Regions from separate parts of the Yersinia massiliensis genome, predicted to be linked through region 1. Evidence: predicted binding sites of a transcription regulator. Region 1 holds the regulator's gene; each other region holds the start of a gene.

Region 1 (3,273 bases):
AGCGCATGCTTCACAATGGCCAGTCCCAATCCACTCCCCCCTGTTTGCCGTGATCGAGCCTTATCTACCCGATAAAAACGCTCTGTCAGCCGTGGCACATGCTCCGGACCTATCCCCGGCCCATTATCGCTAACCTGGAATTGTGCGCCTTGCGGCGTTTGCTGCCAACACACCTCTATTTTGGTCCCTTCAGGTGTGTGATTCACCGCGTTATACACCAAGTTCGACACCGCACTGCGCAGTTGATCTTCGTTACCAAAGACTTTTAATTGATCGTTTACTCGGAAAGTAATTTCATGACGTCCGTTACTCAACGCCTGCACTTCTTGCTGCAATACTCTGAGCATCAACGGAATATCCACACGCTCATTCATATCCACATTCGGGGCCGCTTCAATACGTGATAACGTTAGCAGCTGTTTTACTAGCCCATCCATGCGCTTCGTCTGTTCCTGCATCGTCCCGAGAGCTTTATCCCGTAATGGCCCCGCTAACTCTTGGTCATGCATCATTTCCAAATAGCCCTGCAATACCGTCAGAGGTGTGCGCAACTCATGGCTGACGTTAGCAAAGAAATTACGCCTCGCCCCTTCTAACTGCCGCATTTGCGTTACATCGCGGGCGACCATCAAGAGTTGCCCTTCGGAATAAGGCATCACGCGGAACTCCACGTAGTAGCCATTATTTAATTGCAGGGTTAATGGGCGAGTAAATGTTTGTTGTTGCAGATATAGACTGAATTCGGGGTAACGCAATAAATTGAGAATATGCTGACCATTATCCTCGGGCCAGCGGAACCCCAATAATTGCTGGGCCAAACCGTTACACCAGAAGATATTGCCATCGACCGTCGTGATCACCACGGCATCGGGTAACGATTCGGCACCACTGCGAAAACGTTTAATGAGTAATGCCAATTCACGCCGCCGACGACGATTTCTCAGTTGCATCTGGTACAAGCCGTAAAACAACGGCTCCCAGCTCCAACGGCCAGCAGGCGGAGTCATACTGCGGTCTAACCACAGCCAATGAGATAACTTGAGTTGGTTATAGAAATTCCAGACCAGCGCCGCCAGTACTGACACCAGCAATAGCCAAGGAAGATAGCCGATAAAAGCACCCAGCAATAAAGCTGGCAAACAAAAAAGCGCCAGCTCTAAAGCCAGCCTTTTCCATGATAAGCGTTCTAACACAACGAATTCTCCGGCACTGAAAACTCAGTAGCGCGTTGAGAAACGGTATCCAGTTCCCCGGACAGTTTGTACCATGCGGTCATGACCATCAACTTCAAGCGCCTTGCGTAGCCGACGAATATGCACGTCAACCGTACGATCTTCTACATAAACGTTAGTGCCCCAGACATAATTAAGCAACTGTTCACGGCTGTAAACACGCTCAGGGTGGGTCATAAAGAAGTGTAACAGTTTGAACTCAGTAGGCCCCATATCGAGCGCTTGCTCATTGGCCATGACGCGATGCGATGAAGGATCAAGACTCAAACCTTGCATTTCAATGACTTCTTCAACTGCCATGGGGGATATTCGGCGCATAACAGCTTTGATACGTGCCACCAGCTCTTTTGGCGAGAAAGGCTTAGTAATGTAATCATCAGCCCCGACTTCTAAACCACGTACCCTATCTTCTTCTTCACCACGGGCAGTGAGCATCATCACCGGAATGTCTCTGGTGAGTGCTTCACGTTTCATATGCTTGATAAACTGAATACCCGAACCGCCAGGTAACATCCAGTCCAACAACACTAAATCAGGGAAAGGCTCCGACAGACGAGTGACTGCGCTGTCATAATCTTCGGCTTCTAACGGTTGGTAACCATTCTGCTCCAACACAAAGCACACCATCTCACGGATTGGCGCTTCATCTTCCACCACCAGTATGCGTCTTGCCATCATCAACCCTGCCAGTAAGTTAGTGGTCACTATTTGATTTCGGGAGCCATTATGCGTCAGTTTTGTGACATTTTTATGAAAAACATCACGCTTCTGCAAGCAATAAGCATAGTGATAAATTTCATCGTAATTGCAAAATGCAGCAGCCAACTTTGCGAGACGTCTCGGAGATTTGTCGTATGGTACGGTTTTAGCCGCGACAACGCGCTGCCAGCGTTTATAATCAGCGCCATTCTCTGTGACTGATAACCTGCCGTGCGGGAGATTTATGCGCATTATCCATACCTCTGATTGGCATTTAGGCCAGCATTTCTTCACCAAAAGCCGAGCTGCTGAACATCAGGCGTTCCTGCACTGGCTCATTAAGCAGATCGAAGAAAATCAGGTAGATGCGCTGATTGTTGCGGGTGATATTTTCGATACTGGCTCACCACCAAGCTATGCACGAGAGCTCTATAACCGTTTTGTGGTGGATATCCAAGTCACTGGCTGTCAGTTGGTTGTGCTCGGGGGCAATCATGATTCAGTATCGACCCTCAATGAGTCTCGGGGTTTACTTTCCTATCTCAATACAACAGTGATCTCTTCTGCTAATAGCAACCTCGAACAGCAAGTTATTACATTGAAAAACCGCCAGCAAGAGCCTGCCGCCCTACTGTGTGCTGTCCCCTTCTTACGCCCGCGTGACTTAGTCACCAGCCAAGCAGGCGAATCTAGTGGGCAAAAACAGCTGGCCTTGCAAGAAGCCATTGCAGGCCACTATTTGGCGTTATATCAGCAAGCCGTTGAGCTGCGTAGCAAATTGAACCTAGCGATACCGATTATTGCCACTGGGCATCTCACCACTGTGGGAGTGACAACCTCGGACTCTGTTCGTGAAATCTATATTGGTACACTGGATGCCTTTCCTGCGCAGGCGTTTCCACCGGCAGATTACATTGCATTAGGCCATATTCATCGTGCTCAACAGGTCGCAAAAACCGAGTATATTCGCTATAGCGGATCCCCCATCGCGCTAAGTTTTGATGAGCTGGGTAAAGAGAAGAGTGTCTATCTGGTTGAATTTACCCAACAAACATTGACATCAGTCACCCCACTCATCATCCCGCAGTTTCAACCCATGCGGCTTATCAAAGGGGATTTGCAGCAAATAGAACAGCAATTAACTCAATTTGCTGACCATCAAGGCTTACCCGTATGGCTTGATATCGAAGTTGCCACTCAAGACTATCTTACTGATATCCAAAGGCGTATTCAGGCACTGGCCGCTGACCTCCCTGTTGAAGTCGTGTTATTACGCCGTAGCAAAGAGCAACGCAACAATCTGATTGAGCGCCAAGAGAAAGAAACACTTAATGAATTGAGT
Region 2 (3,273 bases), 1.0 Mb from region 1:
GGCGCTTTGATTTCAGGATAAATACCGATGTTCTTACCGGTCGAATGATTCAGCCCTTGAACAAATTCAATCTCTTCCTGGAAGGTATGCACACGGAAGTCAGATTTGCCCATCGGGAAGCGGCCCGGATAGCTCTGCACTTTTTTACCGTTTTTATCAATATCGAAGCCTTCGGTAAATTTCAGTGACTTAATTTCGGGCAGCGTAAAATCAATGGCGTAATAGCGGCCATCTTGACGTGCGCGATCAGGGAAGCGATCGGCGACATCCGTCACTCGATCCAGATAATGGTCGTGTAGAACCACTAACTCATTATCTTTGGTCATGACCAAATCTTGCTCCAAATAATCAGCGCCTTGCGCGTAAGCCATGGCTTTGGCGGGCAGCGAGTGCTCAGGTAAATAGCCACTGGCACCGCGATGCGCGATAACGACTTTGTTTGCAGAAGGTTTGGTCAGTACAGGTTTATCAGCGGCTGCTGATTCTGCAGCTTGCGCCATGCCAGCGACAGAGGATGCCAGAATGATACTCGCTACCAGTGTTTTGATTTGGGTTTGCATTGATAGTGCTCCATTTATCCCTCCATTTCTCAAGCTGCAACGGTGTAAGCGGCATCTTGAAATCTATTGGGTGTAGGTTCTGGGGTGTAAAAAAGGCTATGTCGCTATCTAATCCATAAATAACGGCACAGCCTGTGTACAACTTAACCCCTTGTCATTGCTGCCACAGCCAAGCACTGCAACACCAATGACGCTGGGTTTATCTAAAAATTATAAGTCCTGCTTTCTCGCCATTTCTTCGTGGTGTTTTTTCTCGCTAAGCATCACGATGATCAGTAGCAACACGGCCATGATGCTACCGCCGATCATGACCATAAAGCCGCCGTCCCAACCGAAGTAGTCAACGGTATAACCCACGATAGCACTCGCTGCGACCGAGCCACCAAGGTAACCAAACAGACCGGTAAAGCCGGCTGCCGTCCCTGCTGCTTTCTTCGGTGCTAATTCAAGGGCATGCAAGCCAATCAGCATCACCGGACCATAGATCAGGAAGCCGATGGTGATCATACAAGCCATATCGATACCTGGATTACCGACTGGGTTCAGCCAGTAAATGATGGTCGCGATAGTCACCAGTGTCATAAAGAACACACCTGTTGCGCCACGGTTGCCTTTAAACACCTTGTCAGACATCCAACCGCACAGCAGCGTTCCTGGAATACCCGCGTATTCATACAGGAAATAGGCCCATGATGATTTATCCAGCGCGAAGTGCTTCACTTCTTTCAGGTAGGTCGGTGACCAGTCAAGAATGCCGTAACGCAGTAAATAAACGAAAACGTTCGCAATGGCGATATACCACAGCAGTTTGTTAGGGAACACGTATTGCATGAAGATCTGTTTTGCAGTCAGTTCTTCTTCTGCTTTTTCAGTGTAATCGTCTGGATAGTCATTTTTGTACTCTTCAATCGGCGGCAGACCCACAGATTGAGGAGTATCGCGCATCAGACCCAATACGATAAGTGCGACCAAGATAGCCGCGAAAGCAGGCATATAAAGTGCTGCTTTCCAGTCGTTAAACCATGCCATCCCTAACAGGAACAGCAAAGGCGGTAAGCCCCCACCGACGTTATGGGCGCAGTTCCAGATAGACACTATCCCGCCACGTTCTTTCTTCGACCACCAGTGAACCATGGTACGGCCACATGGCGGCCAACCCATTCCTTGGAACCAGCCACACAAGAACAGCAGCACAAACATGATGGCAATGCTGGACGTTGCCCAAGGCACAAAGCCCATGAACAGCATCACGGCTGCGGACAGAATCAAACCGGCAGACAGGAACACCCGCGGGTTGGAACGGTCAGAAACCGAACCCATGATGAATTTTGAGAAACCGTAAGCAATGGAAATACCGGATAAAGCGAAACCCAGATCTCCACGAGAGAATCCTTGTTCGATCAGATACGGCATCGCCAAGGTAAAGTTTTTACGCACGAGGTAATAGGCGGCATAACCGAAGAAAATGCCCATGAATATTTGCCAGCGTAAGCGGCGGTAAGTGGGGTCGACCTGGTCTGCGGGAAGCCTTGCCACATGTGGCGCGGGCTTAAAAATACTCAACATGAGTGCCTCCGATGGCTTTTTTTGTAGTTTTTTACCCCGGTGGCTCTGCAACCGGCGGTTAAACGGCTAACGTGCTCTCGTTTATGTTCTATAACGAACGCCATGCTAGATAAATTCACGCAAGTTATCTGTGAGTGATGGCGCATTTGTTACAGTTATATGAAAGCGGGGGCAATTTTGAGCGATTGGTTAACATTTTGAAACCAGTAATCAGAAATTACCTGTGACTTTGATCACAATCATGGTTTTAAAACACCATGTTACTTTCGTTTTTGGTTCGTTTTTGTTCCTTATCAAACAATAACCATAAAGACTGTGGCTCAATAGACACATAATGAGCCGCCAGACGGCTGTCTGATAAAGTGGGGTCTTTCATGACGAACAGTTCTCCTTACACAGAAACGGATGTCATCATCATCGGTGGGGGCGCGACCGGCGCAGGGATTGCTCGAGATTGTGCGCGTCGTGGTTTGGCGTGCACGTTGTTAGAGCGGCATGACATTGCCACCGGCGCGACGGGACGTAACCATGGCTTACTGCACAGTGGTGCTCGCTATGCGGTGACTGATGGTGAGTCCGCTCGTGAATGTATTGAAGAAAACCGAATACTAAAACGTATAGCGCGCCACTGTATCGAGCAAACCGACGGCCTGTTTATCACACTGCCGGAAGATTCACTGGACTATCAGCAGCAATTTATAGCTCGCTGTCAGGAGGCGGGGATCGAGGCTGAAGCCATCGATCCCAAGCAGGCATTACGTCTGGAACCCGCCGCTAACCCTGCGCTCATTGCCGCGGTTCGTGTACCTGATGGCACCGTGGATCCCTTCCGCTTAACCGCCGCCAATATGCTGGATGCCCGTGAGCACGGCGCGAAGGTATTGACTTATCACGAGGTTATCGGGCTATTACGCCAAGGCGATCGTGTGAGCGGTGTGCGCGTTTTCGATCATAAAAACAACCGTCAATATGAAATCCATGCGCAAATTGTGGTCAATGCGGCAGGGATCTGGGGGCAGCACATTGCCGAATATGCCGATCTTCGTATTCGCATGTTCCCTGCCAAAGGCGCACTGCTGATCCTCGGCCATCGCATCAATAACATGGTGATCAACCGCTGCCGTAAACCGGCGGATGCTGACATTCT
Region 3 (3,273 bases), 1.3 Mb from region 1:
CTAGCGCACTGAAAATGATGTCACCGTATTGACTCGGTGCTTTGATCGTCGGCTTATAATCAGCCATAGACTCTCTTCTCATCCGGGTGTTATTTCCCTCCCCAACAAGGGGAGGGAGTAATTTACTCAACCAATTTTTTTATAAATCACTTATTGGAGCAAAAGCTTTAAGGCTATGGTCTTAAATCAAAACAGTGGCTTACCGCTACTGTCTTTAACTTGAGTTTTCCAAGCAGCGCGGATTTGCTCAACAACCTCTGCAGGTAATGTTGCATAATCCAGTGCGTTGGCTTGTTGAGCGCCGTTTTTGTATGCCCAATCAAAGAACTTCAACACTTCTGTGCCTTTAGCTGCATCTTTCTGCTCTTTGTGCACCAAAATGAAGGTTGTTGATGTAATTGGCCATACATCATCACCTTTTTGATTGGTTAAATCTTGAGCGAATGTTTTGCTCCAGTCTACACCTTTAGCCGCAGCACTAAAGCTCTGCTCAGTTGGGCTAACCGGTTTGCCATCAGCAGAAACCAGTTTGGTGTAAGCCAGATTATTCTGTTTGGCGTAAGCGTATTCTACATAACCAATGGAACCCGGCAGACGTTGAACGAATGCGGCGATGCCGTCGTTACCTTTGCCGCCCAAACCTGTTGGCCAGTTAACTGTTGAACCAGCACCGATCTTTTCTTTCCATTCTGCGTTCACTTTCGCCAGATAGCTGGTGAAAACGAATGAAGTGCCAGAACCATCAGCACGACGCACCACTGCGATATTTTGATCCGGTAAATTAACACCAGGATTCAGTTTAACAATCGCAGGATCATTCCACTTTTTAACATTGCCCAGATAAATATCACCCAGTGTTTTACCGTCTAACGTCAGTTCACCAGATTTAATGCCGGGGATATTAACGGCTAAGACAACGCCGCCAATCACCGTTGGGAATTGGAACAAACCGTCAGCAGCCAGTTTTTCGTCTGCTAATGGCGCATCAGAGGCACCGAAGTCAACAGTGTTGGCGATAATTTGTTTTACGCCACCTGAAGAACCGATCCCCTGATAGTTAACTTTGTTACCTGTTTCTTTCTGATAAGAATCTGCCCACTTGGCATACACCGGCGCGGGGAATGTCGCACCTGCACCTGTCAGGCTTGCAGCAGCGAACGCGGACACGGTTGTCATAGATAAAGTCGCTGCCACAATGCTGGCTACGGTGGTACGCATCAGTTTCATAATCCCTCCTAATGGGATATTAGAATTAACTCTATACCGAAGAACTTGGAGCAGCAGGCAGGCAGCGAACGAATCCCGATGTGCTTACTGGTGTAAGTGATTCGGGTGAGTGAACGTAGCTAACAACCCTGATGCTTAAAGTACAAAGTGTATAAATTGTTTTCATCAGATTAAGTATGGTGCAGGAGGGAAAATAGGACAGTTTAATGACAGAAAAATGTACGCAATATTACAGTTATATGACAGTGCATTAAACGATAAATAAAGTGTTTATTTATCATGTAATTGATACGAATTTAGGCCGTTTTTTTTCTCTTTTTATTCGCAAAAACTTTCATTTATCGCCTCAATCACGCCGTATTCATTGTTTATTTTTAAGCCAAAAATGACAGTTCACTACGAAGCAATTAAGAAAAAAGCCGGCATTTGCCGGCTTAGTGAGATTGATGCGGGTTCAGTTTCAGATTATTCAACCGTGACGGATTTTGCCAAGTTACGTGGCTGATCGACGTCAGTGCCTTTAATCAAGGCGACGTGATAAGACAATAACTGTAGTGGTACGGTGTAGAAGATAGGGGCAATGATCTCTTCAACATGCGGCAACTGAATGATTTTCATGCCTTCACTGTCGGCAAAACCAGCATCTTGATCGGCAAACACATACAGTAAGCCACCACGAGCGCGTACTTCCTCAATGTTAGATTTCAGTTTTTCTAACAATTCATTGTTTGGCGCAACGACGATGACCGGCATATCAGCATCAATCAGTGCCAACGGACCATGCTTCAGTTCACCAGCAGCGTAAGCTTCCGCATGAATATAAGAGATTTCTTTCAGCTTCAGCGCCCCTTCCATTGCAATCGGGTATTGATCGCCACGGCCAAGGAACAATGCATTGTGCTTATCAGAGAAACCTTCAGCCAATGCTTCAATGGTTTTATCCAAAGACAGCATCTGCTCTATACGTGCAGGTAATGCCTGTAACGCATGAACGATTTCATGTTCTAGGCTGTCATCAGCGCCTTTCAGCTTACCAATACGCCCCACCAGCATCAGTAAAACGGTCAACTGAGTGGTGAACGCTTTGGTGGACGCCACGCCAATTTCAGTACCGGCTTTAGTCATTAACGCTAAATCTGACTCACGTACCAATGAGGAACCAGCTACGTTACAAATCGCCAGCGAACCTAAATACCCCAATTCTTTGGATAAACGTAGCGCAGCCAAAGTATCCGCAGTTTCACCCGATTGAGATAAAGTAATCAGCAAGCTGTTAGGGCGCACAGCAGATTTGCGGTAACGGAATTCAGACGCAATTTCCACATCACAAGGCACACCAGCTAAAGATTCAAACCAGTAGCGGGAAACCATGCCTGAGTTGTAAGACGTCCCACAGGCAATGATTTGAATGTGCTGCACATTAGCCAGCAAAGCGTCGGCTTTTGGGCCAAGCTCAGACAAATCAATCGCGCCATGATTTAAGCGGCCTTCCAGCGTGTTTTTAATCGCCATTGGCTGCTCATAAATCTCTTTCTGCATGTAATGACGGTAAACACCTTTATCGCCAGCATCGTATTGCACTTGAGATTCAATTTCAGGGCGCTCGATGGCGTTACCCTGCTTATCAAAAATTTCAATGCTACGACGAGTGACTTCAACCACATCGCCTTCTTCAAGGAAGATAAAGCGACGGGTCACTGGCAGCAGAGCCAATTGGTCTGAGGCAATAAAGTTTTCACCCACGCCACAACCAATAACCAATGGGCTGCCTGAACGAGCAGCCACTAAACGACTTGGATCACGGCTATCCATTACCACAGTGCCATAAGCACCACGCAATTGCGGGATCACACGCTTAACCACTTCCAGCAATGAACCACCTTGTTGTAGCTCCCAATGCACGAGGTGAGCAATAACTTCAGTGTCAGTTTCAGAGCTGAAACGGTAACCACGACCAATCAATAACTCACGTAAAGGTTCGTGGTTTTCAATAATGCCGTTGTGAACAACGGAGATATAGTCAGAAACATGAGGGTGCGCATTCGC

The links. The regulator PhoB, encoded in region 1, activates phosphate uptake and scavenging genes when phosphate is short. The targets are predictions, from matches to a motif close to CTGTCATAAAACTGNCNNAT.
Region 2: glpT (glycerol-3-phosphate transporter) is a predicted target of PhoB. The motif match lies at 2,273-2,292, and genes of this name have one in related genera.
Region 3: pstS (phosphate ABC transporter substrate-binding protein PstS) is a predicted target of PhoB. The motif match lies at 1,421-1,440, and genes of this name have one in related genera.

Annotation. Positions count from the first base shown of each region.
Region 1 is NZ_CP028487.1:3,662,560-3,665,832, forward strand. It holds gene phoR (phosphate regulon sensor histidine kinase PhoR) at 1-1,193, opposite strand, end outside; gene phoB (phosphate response regulator transcription factor PhoB) at 1,218-1,907, opposite strand; gene sbcD (exonuclease subunit SbcD) at 2,176-3,273, shown strand, end outside.
Region 2 is NZ_CP028487.1:4,677,568-4,680,840, reverse strand. It holds gene glpQ (glycerophosphodiester phosphodiesterase) at 1-560, opposite strand, end outside; gene glpT (glycerol-3-phosphate transporter) at 771-2,126, opposite strand; gene DA391_RS24625 (hypothetical protein) at 2,374-2,502, opposite strand; gene glpA (anaerobic glycerol-3-phosphate dehydrogenase subunit A) at 2,501-3,273, shown strand, end outside.
Region 3 is NZ_CP028487.1:4,957,566-4,960,838, reverse strand. It holds gene pstC (phosphate ABC transporter permease PstC) at 1-67, opposite strand, end outside; gene pstS (phosphate ABC transporter substrate-binding protein PstS) at 187-1,227, opposite strand; gene glmS (glutamine--fructose-6-phosphate transaminase (isomerizing)) at 1,693-3,273, opposite strand, start outside.